3 regions of the Streptomyces sp. NPDC052299 genome follow, and region 1 is predicted to be linked to each of the others. Evidence: riboswitches for the same ligand, from Rfam matches in the RefSeq annotation. Region 1 holds a riboswitch; each other region holds the start of a gene.
What was found. Region 1 has a riboswitch for thiamine pyrophosphate ahead of AB0L33_RS19270 (cytosine permease). Riboswitches for the same ligand answer to the same signal wherever they lie in the genome.

Region 1 (4,799 bases):
ACGGCGAAGCGCGGGAAGCCGTTCGCGTCGAGCCACTTCTCGTACGAGGGGTGGTGGACGGGGTTGAGGGCGCCGGGCAGGTGTTCGCCGTCGAGTCCGTGGAACTCGGGGCCCTGCTCACGGCCGATGTGCCATTTGCCGACGTGCCCGACGGAGTACCCCTGGCCCTGCAACTGGCGCCAGAGCATGGGGCTTTCGTCGGACAGCTCGTCCTTGCTGCCGCCGTTGCGCTCGGGGTTGTTGAGCATGCCGTGGCGGAACGGGTGGAGGCCGGTGGCCAGGGAGGCGCGGGCCGGGGTGCAGATCGCGGTCGGGGTGTAGAAGCGGTCGAAGCGGGTGCCCTCGGCCGCGAGGGCGTCCAGTGCGGGGGTCCGGACGAGCGGGTTGCCGTAACAGCCCAGGGTGTCGGTCCGGTGCTGGTCGGTCATCAGGAACAGGACGTTGCGCGGAGCCACTCGGGCCGCCCTTTCGGTGGTCGCTCACGGTGGTGACGGTCGCCGGCCGGCACGCGGCCCCGGGGTGCTCGACGCGCACCGGTGCCGGCGATTGACGGGAACTGTAGGGAGGCCCGGTTTTTTAGGTCAACCCTTGGGAATAAACATCGTGTGAATTCGTCCGCCGCGTTGACAGAAACCCCTTGACCGATCGACCATGCGTCCATGACCGAACGCACCGATGCCCTCCAGCGCCTGCGCAGAGCCAATGAAGCCGCCGTGCTCGGCGAGTTGCGCAGGTCGGGGGCGCTGAGCCGGGGCGAGCTCAAGGAGCGGGTCGGTCTCTCCCGTACGACGCTGTTCGCGATCGTGTCCGACCTGCTGGACCGAAACGCCGTGGTGGAGCAGCCCGCCCCCGATCCCGGGCAGCCGAGGGGCCGCGGCCGCCCGGCGCTGGAGATCGCGCTGAACTCGCGCGGCGCCGAACTGATCGGCATCGACCTCCAGCGCCACCACATGCACGTGGTGGTCGCCAACTGCGCCCACGAGATCGTCGGCCGGTACAGCGCCCCCGTCCCGGCCGACAGCCAGGCCGCCGAACGGGCCGCGCAGGCGATCCACGCGGTGGAGGAGCTGGTGCGGCGCGAGTCCATCAGCCTCGCCCCGGTCCAGGGCATCGGCCTCGGCCTGCCCGGCTTCGTGCAGAACCCGGCATCGGCGGACCCGCACACCATGACCCCGTTCGCCGGGCACGTCGCCGCCGAACTCGGCCGGCACTTCGGCGCCCCGGTCCTCACCGACAACAACTCCCGGCTGGCCGCACTCGCCGAGGTCACCTGGGGCGCGGCCCGGGGCTTCGACAACGCCGTCTACCTGCGCTGGTCCCAGGGCGTCGGCGGCGGACTCGTGGTCAACGGCTCCCTCGTGCACGGCGCGCACGGAGCGGCCGGCGAGATCGGGCACACCAGCTGCGACCCCGAGGGCAAGCCGTGCCACTGCGGCGGCCGGGGCTGCCTGGAGGGGCTGATCTCCGTACCGGCGCTGCTCGCCGCGTGCGCCGAGCGCGGCCTGGGCGCCCGGGACGCCGAGGAGCTGATCGCCCTCGCCGCCGAGGGCCGCCCGGAGGCGGCCGACGTCCTGTGGGACGCGGCCGTCACTGCCGGGCGGGTGCTCGCCGCGCTCGCCGCCCAGGTCGACCCGGAGTGCGTCGTGGTCTACGGCGAACCGGCCGCGCTCGACGACCTCGTCCTCGCCCCGATCCGGGAGCAGATCGCCGCGCTCTCGCTGCCGTCCGCCCCGCGCTCCATCGAGGTGCGCGGCTCCACCCTCGGGGGCGACGCGGCCGCGCTCGGCGGGGTCGCGCTGCTGCTGCGCACGACGGGTCAGGACCTCGCGGAGCTGCTGGACCGGCCGCCGGGCTGACCCCCGCGACGGCAGCGGGCGGACCGGCGCTATTCTGGCCGCCACACCGGACACGGGGTGCCCCGCACGGGGCTGAGATCACACCCGTCGAACCTGAACCAGTTAGCACTGGCGGAGGGATGTCTCCATGTCGTTGTCGCATGCCCAGGACGAGCGCGCCGCCTTCGGCGGGCGCATGCCTTCCGCCCCCGGCGATCTGCGCATCGAGGCGCACGGGATAGCACCGGTCCCCGAGGAGCACCGCTACGGCCGGGCGGGCCGGCTGTTCACCGTCTGGTTCGCGCCCAACCTGACCATGACCGGCGTCTTCACCGGCACCGTCGGCATCGCGCTCGGCCTGGACTTCGGGACCGCGCTCGCCGCCGTCGTGCTGGGCACCCTCGTCGGCGCCGCGCCGACCGCGTATCTCGGCACCTGGGGAAGTCGCACCGGGTCCGGTCAGCTCCCCCTCGCACGGCTGGCGTTCGGACCGGGCGTCGTGCTGCCGGGCGCCCTCCAGTGGCTGTCGTCCATCGCCTGGGACGCCCTGATCGGGCTGTTCGGCGGGGACGCGCTCGCGCAACTGTGCGGCTGGCCGTTCTGGCTGGGGGTCCTGGTCATGATGGCCGCGCAGGGGGCGCTCGGGGTGCTGGGTTACGAGGTGATCCACCGGCTCCAGACCGTGATGACGTTCGCCCTGGCCGCCGCCTTCACCGTGCTCGCCGCGAAGCTCCTGAAGGGGGTGGACCCGGTGACCGCCTCGACCGTGCACGGCGCGGACCGGGCCGGCGCCTTCGTCCTGACCTGCACGATCGCCCTGAGCCTGGCGCTGTCCTGGGCGCCGTACGCGAGCGACTTCAGCCGCTACCTGCCGAGCGGGACGTCCCGGACGCGGATGTTCTGGTGCACGCTCGGCGGGATCAGCGCCTCCTTCGTGGCCGTCCAGACGATCGGGCTCTGGGGGACCTCGGTCTTCACGGACCAGACCGCGCGCGGCATCGACGCGCTGCTCGGCGGGGGCGCGCTCGGGGCGTTCGGGCTGCTCGCGGTGGCCCTGGCCGCGCTGTGCAGCAACGCGATGAACGACTACAGCGGCTCGCTGGCGTTGCAGACGATGGGGGTACGTCTGCCGCGTCCGGTGGCCGCCGCGCTCGCCGCCGCCCTGGGCTTCCCGCTGGTGCTGTGGATGCACGCGGCGGACACGACCGCCCGCTTCCAGAACGTGCTGCTGCTCGTCGGCTACTGGATCCCCGGCTTCGTGGCGATCGTGTCCGTGGACTGGCTGGTCCGCGCCCGGGCCCGGCGCGGCGCCCCCGTCGACCTCGCGGCCGAGCACGCCCGGCCGCGCCCGTGGTGGCCGGCGCTCGCCGCGTTCGCCGCGGCCTTCGCGGCGGCGGTGCCGTTCATGAGCACCAGCCTGTACGTGGGCCCGGTGGCCGAGGCGCTGCACGGGGCCGACCTCGCGTACGGGGTGGCGTTCCTCGTGGCGCTCGGGGTGTACGCCCCGCTGCGGACGCGCCGTTGACTCACCTCTCCCCGGACCACGGCCAGGCCCCGCTGCGGCCGCTCTCGATGAGTCCGGCCATCCGGAACGCCGCGTCGGTGAGGCCGCCGAACGTGTGCCGGTTCGGTCCGGCGGGGCCGTGGGCGGGCCGGTATCCGGCGAGGTTCCAGGTGTAGAGGGGGACCTCGCGCGGGATCGGGTCCGGGGCGCTGGTGTAGGGCAGGGCCTGTTCGTCGGTGACGAGGAGCACCCGGTCGTGGTCCCGGTAGTGGGTGCGCAGCGCCTTCGTGGTGTCGGTGCCGCCGAGCCGGTGGAACCGCTCGAGCACGTCGAGGACGGGTTCGCCGGGCGCGTACGGGACCGGCGCGCTGCGCCAGCCGAATTCCACCAGGTCCGCGTGCTCGGCACGCAGGGCGAACGCGGTGCCGAACACGGCGGCCGCGTCGGCCCGGCTGAGCGTGGACCGCTGGGAGAAGGTGTCGAAGAACATCGAGTCGGACCGGTCGACCAGAACCAGCGTGCGGCCGGGCATGGCGGGCACGTTGGCCAGGCAGTGGTCGAGAGCCGCTTCGAGCGCGGCGGCCCAGCGCGGTGCGGCGTGCTGGTGGGCGGCGAGGTAGCGGAAGGGGAACTGCCGGGCGCGGGCGACCTCTTCGGGGTCCGCGATGCGGGAGGCGACGCGTTCGACGGCCTGGTCCGGGAGGCCGGCCCGGTCGAAGTTGCGGAGGTTGCGCAGGAGGGCCATCGGGCCCATGACGGGGATCAGCGCCTCCCAGACGGCGGCGTCCAGCGACCCCTGCAGCCAGCCGGCCACGGACTCCCAGGTCATGCCCGCCACGGCGAGGCGTTCCGCGCCGCCGGGGCCGGTGACCAGGGCGCGCCGCTCGTCCACCGGGGTGTCCAGGAGCGCCCGGTGCGCGGTGAGCAGCGGGTCGTCGGCCGGGGCGGTGGCCCGGTCGGGGTGGTGGCGGCGGTCCAGGGCGTGGCGGAAGAGCGCGCCCTGCCAGGGCTTGGCCGGATCGGGGGCCGCGTGCACCAGATTGAGCACGTCACCGAAGCGGAAGCCCCGGGACGCGGTGTCGTACTTCAGCAGGGCGCGGGAGGTGTAGAGCCTGCGTACGGCGTCGGCGACGCCGCGCTTCACGGGCTGCGGCACCTGGCGCCCGTACGTCGCGATCCAGTGCGCGAGCAGTTCGCCGGGCTCGTCGGCCCGTTGGAGCACCGCGTCGACCACGGACCGGTTGGAGGGCCCTTCGCCGGTCCGCGCGGCGAGCCGTGCGTGGACGTACGCGGCGGCGCCGACCAGGGACGCGGTGCGCATGTTGCCCTCGTCGCGCAGCCAGCGGAGCAGGCCCGCCGTCCACGCGGGGTGCTCGACGGCGAGGCGGGCGACGAGGGCGGTGTACCGGTCGTCGCGGTCCGCGCCGCTCTCGTAGAAGGTCTCCTGGGAGACGAAGTTG
Region 2 (4,799 bases), on a different contig from region 1:
CCTCGACCACGTTGTCGAAGCCCAGGAACCGGGCCACGAAGGCGGAGGCGGGGCGCTGCCACACCTGCAACGGGGTGCCCACCTGGGCGACGCGGCCCTCGCGCATCACGACGACCCGGTCGGCCAGCGCGAACGCCTCGCCCTGGTCGTGGGTGACGGCGAGCACGGTGGTGCCGAGGCGGCCGAAGAGGGCGCGCAGCTCCACGACGAGCCGTTCGCGCAGGCTGCGGTCGAGCTGGCCGAGCGGCTCGTCGAGCATCAGCAGCCTGGGGCTGGGGGCGAGGGCCCGGGCCAGGGCGACGCGCTGCTGCTCGCCGCCGGAGAGCGCGGCGACGGCGCGGCGTTCGGCGCCGGGGAGGCCCACGAGGTCGAGGAGTTCGGCGACCCGGCGGTCCTGCTCGCCCCGGCCCACGCCGTGCATCCGCAGGCCGAAGGCGACGTTGGCGCCGACGTCCCGGTGCGGGAAGAGCTGGTGGTCCTGGAACATCAGGCCGAGGCCGCGCCGGTGGACCGGGATGCCGTCCTGGTCGGTCCCGTCGAGGAGGACCCGGCCGCCGTCCGGCTCCTGGAGGCCCGCGACCAGGCGCAGCAGGGTGGACTTGCCGCTGCCGCTCGGCCCGAGGACGCAGACGGTCTCGTGGTCGGCGACCTCCAGGTCGACCCCGTCGAGCGCGGCCCGGTCACCGAAGCGGACGGTGGCCGATTCGAGCGTCAGCATCTTTCAGAACTCCCCGGATCGGTCGGTGCGGATGCGTTCGAGCAGCAGCAGCGACACCGCGCACACGAGCATCAGTACGGTGCTGAGGGCCATGGCCTGCCCGTAGTTGAGGTCCCCGGACCGGCCGAGGAGCCGGGCCACGGCCACCGGCAGCGTCGGGTTGTCGGGCCGCGCGATGAACACGGTCGCGCCGAACTCCCCCAGCGACACGGCGAAGGCGAACCCGGCGGCGACCAGCAGCGCCCGCCGTACGAGGGGGAAGTCCACCTCGCGCCAGGCCCGCAGCGGCGAGGCCCCGAGCACCGCCGCCGCCTCGCGCAGCCGCGCGTCCACCGCTCGCAGCACCGGCAGCATGGTGCGTACGACGAAGGGCACGCCGACCAGCGCCTGGGCGAGCGGCACCAGGATCCAGGACGTACGGAGGTCCAGCGGCGGCTCGTCCAGGGTGATGAGGAAGCCGAAGCCCACGGTGACGGCGGAGACCCCGAGCGGCAGCATCAGCAGGGCGTCGAAGCCCCGGACGAGCCGGCCCGCCCGCCGGGTGAGCGCGGCGGCGGCGAGCCCTCCGACGACCAGGGCGATCACGGTCGCGACGAGGGCGTAGCGCAGCGAGTTCCCGATGGCCTCGACCGGCGCGACCAGGAACGTACCGCTGTTGGCGTCCGCCGAGGTCAACGCGCGGTAGTAGGCGAAACCGGAACCGCCCAGCGAGCGTTCCACGAGCACCGCGAGCGGCAGCAGGACCAGCAGCAGCACGCTCAGCAGGACCCCGGCGAGCAGCGTCCACTGCCCGGCCCCCCGCGGCCTGCGCGCGGTCATCGCCGGGTCGACCAGCTTCAGCGCGCGCTCCCTGCGGCGTACGGTCCAGGCGTGCACGGCGAGGATCGCGCCGACGGCGGCGAACTGCACGAGCGTCAGCACGGCGGCCGTGGGCAGGGCGAGCAGCTGCGCGGTCTGCCGGTAGATCTCCACCTCCAGCGTGGAGAAGCCGGGCCCGCCGAGGATCTGTACGACCCCGAAGGAGGTGAAGGTGAAGAGGAAGACCATCAGGGCGGCGGCGGCCACGGCCGGGGCGAGCGCGGGCAGCGTGACGCGCCGCCACGCGGTGAACCGGCTCGCGCCAAGGACCCGGGCGGCCTCCTCCTGGCGCGGGTCGAGCTGCGCCCAGAGCCCTCCGACGGTGCGGACGACGACCGCGTAGTTGAAGAAGACGTGCGCCAGCAGGATCGCCCACACCGTGGTGTCGAGCCGTACGCCCCACAACTCGTCCAGCAGCCCGCCGCGTCCGAGCAGCGCGAGGAAGGCGGTGCCCACGACCACGGTCGGCAGCACGAACGGCACCGTGACGACGGCCCGCAGGACCTGCTTGCCGGGGAAGTCGAACCGTGCGAAGACATAAGCGCCCGGCAGCGCGATCAGCAGGGTCAGCGCGGTCGAGGCGAGAGCCTGCCACAGCGTGAACCACAGGACGTCGCGGATCTCCGGCCGGGCCAGCACCTCGCCGAACCGGCCGAACTGCCAGACGCCGTCCGCCTTGAGCCCCCGGCCCACGATCGCGGCGACGGGATAGGCGAAGAACAGGGCGAAGAACGCGACCGGCACGGCCATCAGACCGAGCCGCACCGCGGCCCCGCGCCGGGCCCGGGCGCGTGCGGATCTCCCGCGCGCGCCCGGTCCGCGTACGGGAGTCTTCGCTACTTCACTACGAGCGAGGACCACGACTGGACCCACTGCTCACGGTTCTTGGCGATGGCGTCCGGGGCGACGGTCGCCGGCTTCTCGGCGGTGGCACCGAACTCCGTGAAGAGCTCGGGCACCTTCGCGTCCTTCGCGACCGGGCTGACGAACATGGTGAGCGGCATGTCCTCCTGGAACTTCTTCCCGATCAGGAAGTCCAGCAGGGCCTTGCCGCCCGCCTCGTTCTTCGCTCCGTCCAGCAGTCCGGCGAACTCGATCTGGCGGAAGCAGGTGCCGGTGGCGACCCCGGTCGGCGCGGTCTTCGGCCGCGGGTCCGCGTACAGCACCTCGACGGGCGGGCTGGAGGCGTAGCTGACGACGAGCGGGCGGTCGGCCTTGGCCTTCTTGCCGCCGGCCGAGCCGGAGAACTCCTCGTTGTACGCCTGCTCCCAGCCGTCCACGACCTTGACGCCGTTGTCCTTCAGCTTCTTCCAGTAGTCCTGGTAGCCGTCCTCGCCGAAGGTGGCGACGGTACCGAGGAGGAAGCCGAGGCCGGGCGAGGAGGTCGCGGCGTTCTCGGTGACGAGCAGGTCCTTGTACGCGGGCTTCGCCAGGTCGGCGAAGGTCTTCGGCGGCGCCAGCTTCTTGTCGGCGAAGTACTTCTTGTCGTAGTTGACGCAGATGTCGCCGGTGTCGACCGGGGTGACCCGGTGCTTGTCCGCGTCCAGCTGGAGGTCGGCCGGGACCCGGTCCAGGCCCTTGGCCTCGTACGGGGTGAACAGGCCGTTGTCCAGGGCCCGCGAGAGCAGGGTGTTGTCGACGCCGAAGAACACGTCGCCGCGCGGGGAGCCCTTGGTCAGGATCTCCTGGTTCAGGGCGGCGCCCGCGTCGCCGCTCTTGAGGACCTTGACGGTGTAGCCGGTCTCCCGGGTGAACTCCTTCAGCACGTCCTTGGAGGCGTTGAAGGAGTCGTGGCTGACGAGGGTGACGGTCCTGGAACCGGAGCCCTTGGTGGAACCGGAACCGGAAGCCGGGTCGTCGGAACTTCCGCAGCCGGCCAGCGCGGTGACGCCGAGCGCGGCGGCGACGGCCGCCGCCGCGGCCTTCTTGGTGGTGCTCATGTGTGATTCCTCCTGGAGTGACCAGGAAGAGACGCGGCCCCGCCCGCACACCGGCCGGAGCCGGAAGCGGGCAGGGCGCAACAGCTTGAGTATGGTCCGAACTTCCTACCCGGAATGACCCGGGCGAGGTTCAGAGGGTCTGCGGCCAACCTGTCCTTGGTGCCGCACTCTCAGCGCTGTGGCGCTCCCCTGTCGGAATATGCAGTTGATTTCGGCCCCAGGCTACACGGCCGTTTTCGGCCGGGGCCCCGGGCGTCCGGGGCCCCTTCCCCTCAGCGCTCGGAGGCCGCCAGCTGCCCGCAGGCGCCGTCGATCTCCTGGCCCCGGGTGTCGCGGACGGTGACCGGCACGCCGTGGCTCGCGATGGCCTCCACGAACGCCCGCTCGTCCTCGGGCCGTGAGGCGGTCCACTTGGAGCCGGGCGTCGGGTTCAGCGGGATGAGGTTGACGTGGACCCGCTTGCCCTTGAGGAGACGGCCCAGCAGGTCGCCGCGCCACGCCTGGTCGTTGATGTCGCGGATCAGGGCGTACTCGATGGAGACGCGGCGGCCCGACTTCTCCGCGTACTCCCACGCGGCGTCCAGCACCTCGCGCACCTTCCACCGGGTGTTCACCGGCACGAGGGTGTCGCGCAGCTCGTCGTCCGGGGCGTGCAGCGAGACGGCGAGGCGGCACTTGAACCCCTCGTCGGCGAACCGCAGCATCGCGGGCACCAGGCCGACGGTGGAGACGGTGATCCCGCGCTGCGAGAGGCCGAGCCCGTCCGGCTCCGGGTCGGTCAGCCGGCGGATCGCTCCGACGACGCGGTTGTAGTTGGCCAGCGGCTCGCCCATGCCCATGAACACGATGTTGGAGAGCCGGGCGGGGCCGCCGGGGACCTCGCCGTCGCGCAGGGCCCGCATGCCGTCCACGATCTGGTGGACGATCTCCGCGGTGGAGAGGTTGCGGTCGAGACCGGCCTGTCCGGTCGCGCAGAACGGGCAGTTCATCCCGCAGCCGGCCTGCGAGGAGATGCACATCGTGACCCGCTCCGGGTAGCGCATCAGGACGGACTCGACGAGCGTCCCGTCGTGCAGCTTCCAGAGGGTCTTGCGGGTGGTGTCGTCGTCGCAGCTGATGTGCCGCACGACGGACATCAGGTCGGGGAACATCGCCTCGGCGAGCTTGTCCCGCGATCCGGCCGGGATGTTCGTCCACTCGGCCGGGTCGTGCGCGTACCGCGCGAAGTAGTGCTGCGAGAGCTGCTGGGCGCGGAACGGCTTCTCGCCGATCGCGGCGACGGC
Region 3 (4,799 bases), on a different contig from region 1:
GACCACCTTCGTGCCGTCGATGAAGGCGGCGGGCACCTGAAGCGCCCGGTTCTCCCCACGGCGTACGGCGATGAGCTGGCCCTCCTTGACCAGCTGCCGCACACGCGTCACCTCGACATCGAGCATTTCCGCGATGTCGGGCAGGTGGAGCCAGGCAGGGACGAGAGCATCGATCTTTGCGTCAATCTCGGTCACGGGACAAGCCTGCCATCCCGGACTGACAGCCGAAACCCGGACTCGGCCCTTCAGGTCCCGGGCCTCTACGGCAGAACCGCCGACTTCAGCGGTACGGAGGGCTCCCCGGCCCGCCGCGCGTCGAGCCGGGTCCCCGCCTCGATGAGCCGGCGCCCCTGGGCCAGGTCGCGCGGGCGGCCCACCGCGAGGACCGCGACCAGGACGCCGTCGCGCAGCCAGCACACCGACCAGGCGGGCTCGGCCGGGTCGCCGCGCCACAGCAGGGTGTCCGCCTCCGCGTGGTGCCCGGCGTACTGCACGAACCGGCCGAACTGCTCGGACCAGAAGTAGGGCACGGGGTCGTACGGCGGGATGCCCGCGCCCTCCGCCGCGATGTGGGCGGCCGCGGTCCTCGGCCCCTGGAGGGCGTTGTCCCAGTGGTGGACGACCAGGCGGGTGCCGTAGCGGGCCGAGGGGAAGGAGGCGCAGTCGCCGACCGCGTACACATCGGGGAGCGAGGTGCGCAGCGCTGCGTCGGCGGTCACCGAGCCCTCGGGCCCGAGCGCGATGCCGGAGCCGGCGAGCCAGCCGGTGGCGGGGCGGGCACCGATGCCGACGACGACCGCGCCTGCCGGGAGGGTGCGCCCGTCGGTGAGGACCACGGTGCCGGGCTCGACGCGGGCGACCCGGGCACCGGTGAGGAGCCGGGCGCCGCTCTCCTCGTACCAGGCGGCCATCGGGGCGGCGACCTCGGCGGGCAGGGCACCGGCCAGGGGGCGGTCGGCGGCCTCCACGACGGTGACCTCGCAGCCGGCGGCGCGGGCCGCGGTGGCGAACTCGGCACCGATCCAGCCCGCGCCGACGACCACGACGGGGTGCCCGGCCTCCAGGACGGGCCGCAGCCGGGCCGCGTCGTCGAGGGTGCGCAGCAGATGGACGCCGGGGACCCCGGCGGAGCCGGGCAGGGCGATGGGTTCGGCGCCGGTGGCGAGGACCAGGACGTCGTACGGGACCGGGCCGTCGGAGGTGTCCAGTTCGTGGTCGCCGGCGCGGACCCCGGTGACCTCGCAGCCCAGGCGCAGGGCGATGTCCAGCCCCTCGAAGTCGATGTCGAAGGCGGACTCCTCGGCCTTGCCGAGCAGCACCGCCTTGGACAGCGGGGGCCGGTCGTAGGGCTGGTGGGGTTCGGCGCCGATCAGCGTGACCGGGCCGGTGAAGCCCTGTTCCCGCAGGGCGACGGCGGTCTGCACGCCCGCCATGCCCGCGCCCGCGACGACGACCCGGCGTTCCGTCCGCTCTGCCCGCTGCTGCTCGCTCACCCGCCCACCTTACGTAGCTGACCGGGCGTCAGGAAAGGGCGGCCCCACCCCGCCCCCGGGGGACGGGGTTTAGGGTGGCCACCGTAAGACACGCGGGAGCCCGGGCGTACCGGGCTGAGAGGGAGGCTGGCGGCCTCCGACCGTACGAACCTGATCCGGGTCATGCCGGCGAAGGGAGGGGCTGGACGCCCATGCGCACCCATCCCACCGAAGGGTCCGACGTCCTCGTCATCGGGGGCGGCGTCATCGGTCTGGTGACCGCCTGGCGGGCCGCGCGGCGCGGCCTGTCCGTCGCGCTCGCCGACCCCGGGCCGGGTGGCGGAGCGGCTCGGGTCGCGGCCGGAATGCTGGCCGCCGTCACCGAACTGCACTACGGCGAGGAGATGCTGCTCGGGCTCAACCTCGCCTCCGCCCGGCGCTATCCGTCCTTCACGGCGGAGCTGGAGGAGGCGAGCGGGCAGGACATCGGCTTCCGCGCCTGCGGCACCCTGGCCGTCGCGCTGGACGCCGACGACCGTGCCCATCTGCGCGAACTCCACGAGCTGCAACGCCGCTCGGGCCTGGAGTCGGAGTGGCTGACCGGGCGCGAGTGCCGCCGCCTGGAACCGATGCTCGCCCCGGGCGTGCGCGGCGGCCTCCGGGTGGACGGCGACCACCAGGTCGACCCGCGCCGCCTCGCCGCCGCGCTGCTCACCGCCTGCGAACGGGCGGGAGTGGTCTTCCACCGCCACCGCGCCGACCGCCTCTGCGTGGTCGCGGACCGGGCCGTGGGCGCCGTGCTCGACGACGGTACGGAGCTGGCCGCCGGCCAGGTCGTGCTCGCCGGGGGCAGCCTCAGCGGACGGCTCGCCGGGGTTCCGGCCCACGTCCTGCCGCCGGTCCGGCCGGTCAAGGGCCAGGTGCTGCGCCTCACCGTGCCCCCGGCGTACGCGCCCTTCCTCTCGCGCACCGTGCGCGCGGTGGTCCGGGGCAGCCACGTCTATCTCGTACCGCGCGAGAACGGCGAGCTGGTCGTCGGCGCCACCACCGAGGAGATGGGCTGGGACACCACCGTCACGGCGGGCGGGGTCTACGAACTGCTGCGCGACGCCCACGAGCTGGTGCCCGGCATCACCGAGCTGCCGCTCACCGAGACCCGTGCCGGTCTCCGCCCCGCGTCCCCGGACAACGCCCCGCTGCTCGGCCGCACCGCGCTGCCCGGCCTCCACCTCGCCACCGGCCACGGCCGGAACGGCGTGCTGCTCACCCCCGCCACCGGGGACGCGATGGCGTCGCTGCTGGCCGACGGCGAGCTGCCCGAGCCGGTCCGCCCCTTCTCCCCCGGCCGGTTCGCCCCGGCCGCCGCACCCCAGGAGCAGCCCGCATGACCGAGCCCACCCCGCTCACCGTGTCCGTGAACGGCACTCCGGCCGTCGTCGCACCGGGCACCACCCTGGACGCCCTCGTCGCGACGCTGACCGACGCGCCGACGGGGGTCGCCGCCGCGCTCAACGAGACCGTGGTGCCGCGCGGCCGGTGGTCCGCCGCCGCGCTCGCCGACGGCGACAGGGTCGAGGTCCTGACCGCGGTCCAGGGAGGCTGACGATGTCCGACGACCTGTTCACCCTCGGCGGCACCGACTTCACGTCCCGGCTGATCATGGGCACGGGCGGAGCGCCCAGCCTGGACGTGCTGGAGCGGTCGCTGATCGCGTCCGGCACCGAGCTGACCACCGTGGCGATGCGCCGCCTCGACCCGACCGTGCAGGGCTCCGTCCTCTCCGTACTGCGGAAGCTGTCCATCCGGGTGCTGCCGAACACCGCCGGCTGCTACACCGCCGGGGAGGCCGTGCTCACCGCCCGGCTGGCCCGGGAGGCGCTGGGCACGGACTGGGTGAAGCTGGAGGTGGTGGCCGACGAACGGACGCTGCTGCCCGATCCGGTCGAGCTGCTGGACGCCGCCGAGACCCTGGTGGACGACGGGTTCACGGTGCTGCCGTACACCAACGACGACCCGGTCCTGGCCCGGAAGCTGGAGGACGTGGGGTGCGCGGCGGTCATGCCGCTCGGCTCCCCCATCGGCTCGGGTCTGGGCATCCGCAACCCGCACAACTTCCAGCTGATCACCGAGCGGGCCGGGGTGCCGGTGATCCTGGACGCCGGTGCCGGGACGGCGTCGGACGCGGCGCTCGCGATGGAGCTGGGGTGCTCGGCGGTGATGCTCGCCTCCGCGGTGACCCGGGCCCAGGAGCCGGAGCTGATGGCCGCCGCGATGCGGCACGCGGTGGAGGGCGGGCGGCTCGCGCACCGGGCCGGGCGCATCCCGCGCCGCCACTTCGCGGAGGCGTCGTCGCCGACGGCCGGGCGCGCGGCGCTCGACCCGGAGCGGCCGGCGTTCTGAGCGCGATGGGCCGCCCCGGTCCGGACCAACGTGCCGGAATCCACAGTTCCGGGCCCCGGAGCCCGTGGGAAGCCGGGATTCCGGGCTCGGGCGACGCGTCCCTGTCACGGCTCGGCTTCAGTCCTGCCCCGGGTTCGCTCCACGGCGGCGGGCCTGTCCGCGGCGGCTCGTAGACTCGCATGGTGGATACGACCCTCCAGGACCCCCTCGTCGGGCAGCTGCTCGACGGCCGCTACCGCGTCGATGCCCGCATCGCCGTGGGCGGCATGGCCACGGTCTACCGGGCCATGGACATGCGGCTCGACCGGGTGCTCGCCCTCAAGGTGATGCACCCGGCGCTGGCGACCGACGCCTCGTTCGTGGAGCGCTTCATCCGCGAGGCCAAGTCGGTGGCGCACCTCGCCCACCCCAACGTGGTCGGGGTCTTCGACCAGGGCGCCCAGGGGCAGTACGTCTACCTGGCCATGGAGTACGTCGCCGGGTGCACGCTGCGCGATGTGCTGAGCGAGCGCGGCGCGCTACGGCCCCGGGCCGCGCTGGACATCCTGGAATCGGTGCTCGCCGCCCTCGGCGCGGCGCACCGGGCGGGCTTCGTGCACCGCGACATGAAGCCGGAGAACGTGCTGATCGGGGACGACGGCCGGGTCAAGGTCGCCGACTTCGGCCTGGTCCGGGCCGTGGACACGGTCACGAACACCACCGGGACGATCCTCGGCACCGTCTCGTACCTGGCCCCGGAGCAGATCGAGCACGGCACGGCGGACACCCGCGCCGACGTGTACGCCTGCGGGGTCGTGCTGTACGAGATGCTGACCGGCGACAAGCCGCGTGACGGGGAGTCGCCCGCCCAGGTCATCTACCAGCATCTGCACGAAGACGTGCCGCCCCCGTCGGCGGTCGTCCCGGGCCTCGCGCCCGAGCTGGACG

Region 2: another riboswitch for thiamine pyrophosphate. It lies ahead of AB0L33_RS27260 (thiamine ABC transporter substrate-binding protein); the one in region 1 lies ahead of AB0L33_RS19270 (cytosine permease).
Region 3: another riboswitch for thiamine pyrophosphate. It lies ahead of thiO (glycine oxidase ThiO); the one in region 1 lies ahead of AB0L33_RS19270 (cytosine permease).

What each region holds. Positions count from the first base shown of each region.
Region 1 covers NZ_JBFAUP010000010.1:194,606-199,404, forward strand. The annotation lists gene AB0L33_RS19260 (sulfatase-like hydrolase/transferase) at 1-455, opposite strand, end outside; gene AB0L33_RS19265 (ROK family transcriptional regulator) at 660-1,856, shown strand; TPP riboswitch at 1,900-1,993, shown strand; gene AB0L33_RS19270 (cytosine permease) at 1,984-3,360, shown strand; gene AB0L33_RS19275 (TROVE domain-containing protein) at 3,362-4,799, opposite strand, start outside.
Region 2 covers NZ_JBFAUP010000018.1:77,109-81,907, reverse strand. The annotation lists gene AB0L33_RS27270 (ABC transporter ATP-binding protein) at 1-718, opposite strand, end outside; gene AB0L33_RS27265 (iron ABC transporter permease) at 722-2,326, opposite strand; gene AB0L33_RS27260 (thiamine ABC transporter substrate-binding protein) at 2,413-3,516, opposite strand; TPP riboswitch at 3,601-3,717, opposite strand; gene rlmN (23S rRNA (adenine(2503)-C(2))-methyltransferase RlmN) at 3,789-4,799, opposite strand, start outside.
Region 3 covers NZ_JBFAUP010000016.1:104,712-109,510, forward strand. The annotation lists gene AB0L33_RS25720 (Rv2175c family DNA-binding protein) at 1-195, opposite strand, end outside; gene AB0L33_RS25725 (FAD-dependent oxidoreductase) at 261-1,493, opposite strand; TPP riboswitch at 1,576-1,687, shown strand; gene thiO (glycine oxidase ThiO) at 1,685-2,860, shown strand; gene thiS (sulfur carrier protein ThiS) at 2,857-3,075, shown strand; gene AB0L33_RS25740 (thiazole synthase) at 3,078-3,872, shown strand; gene pknB (Stk1 family PASTA domain-containing Ser/Thr kinase) at 4,055-4,799, shown strand, end outside.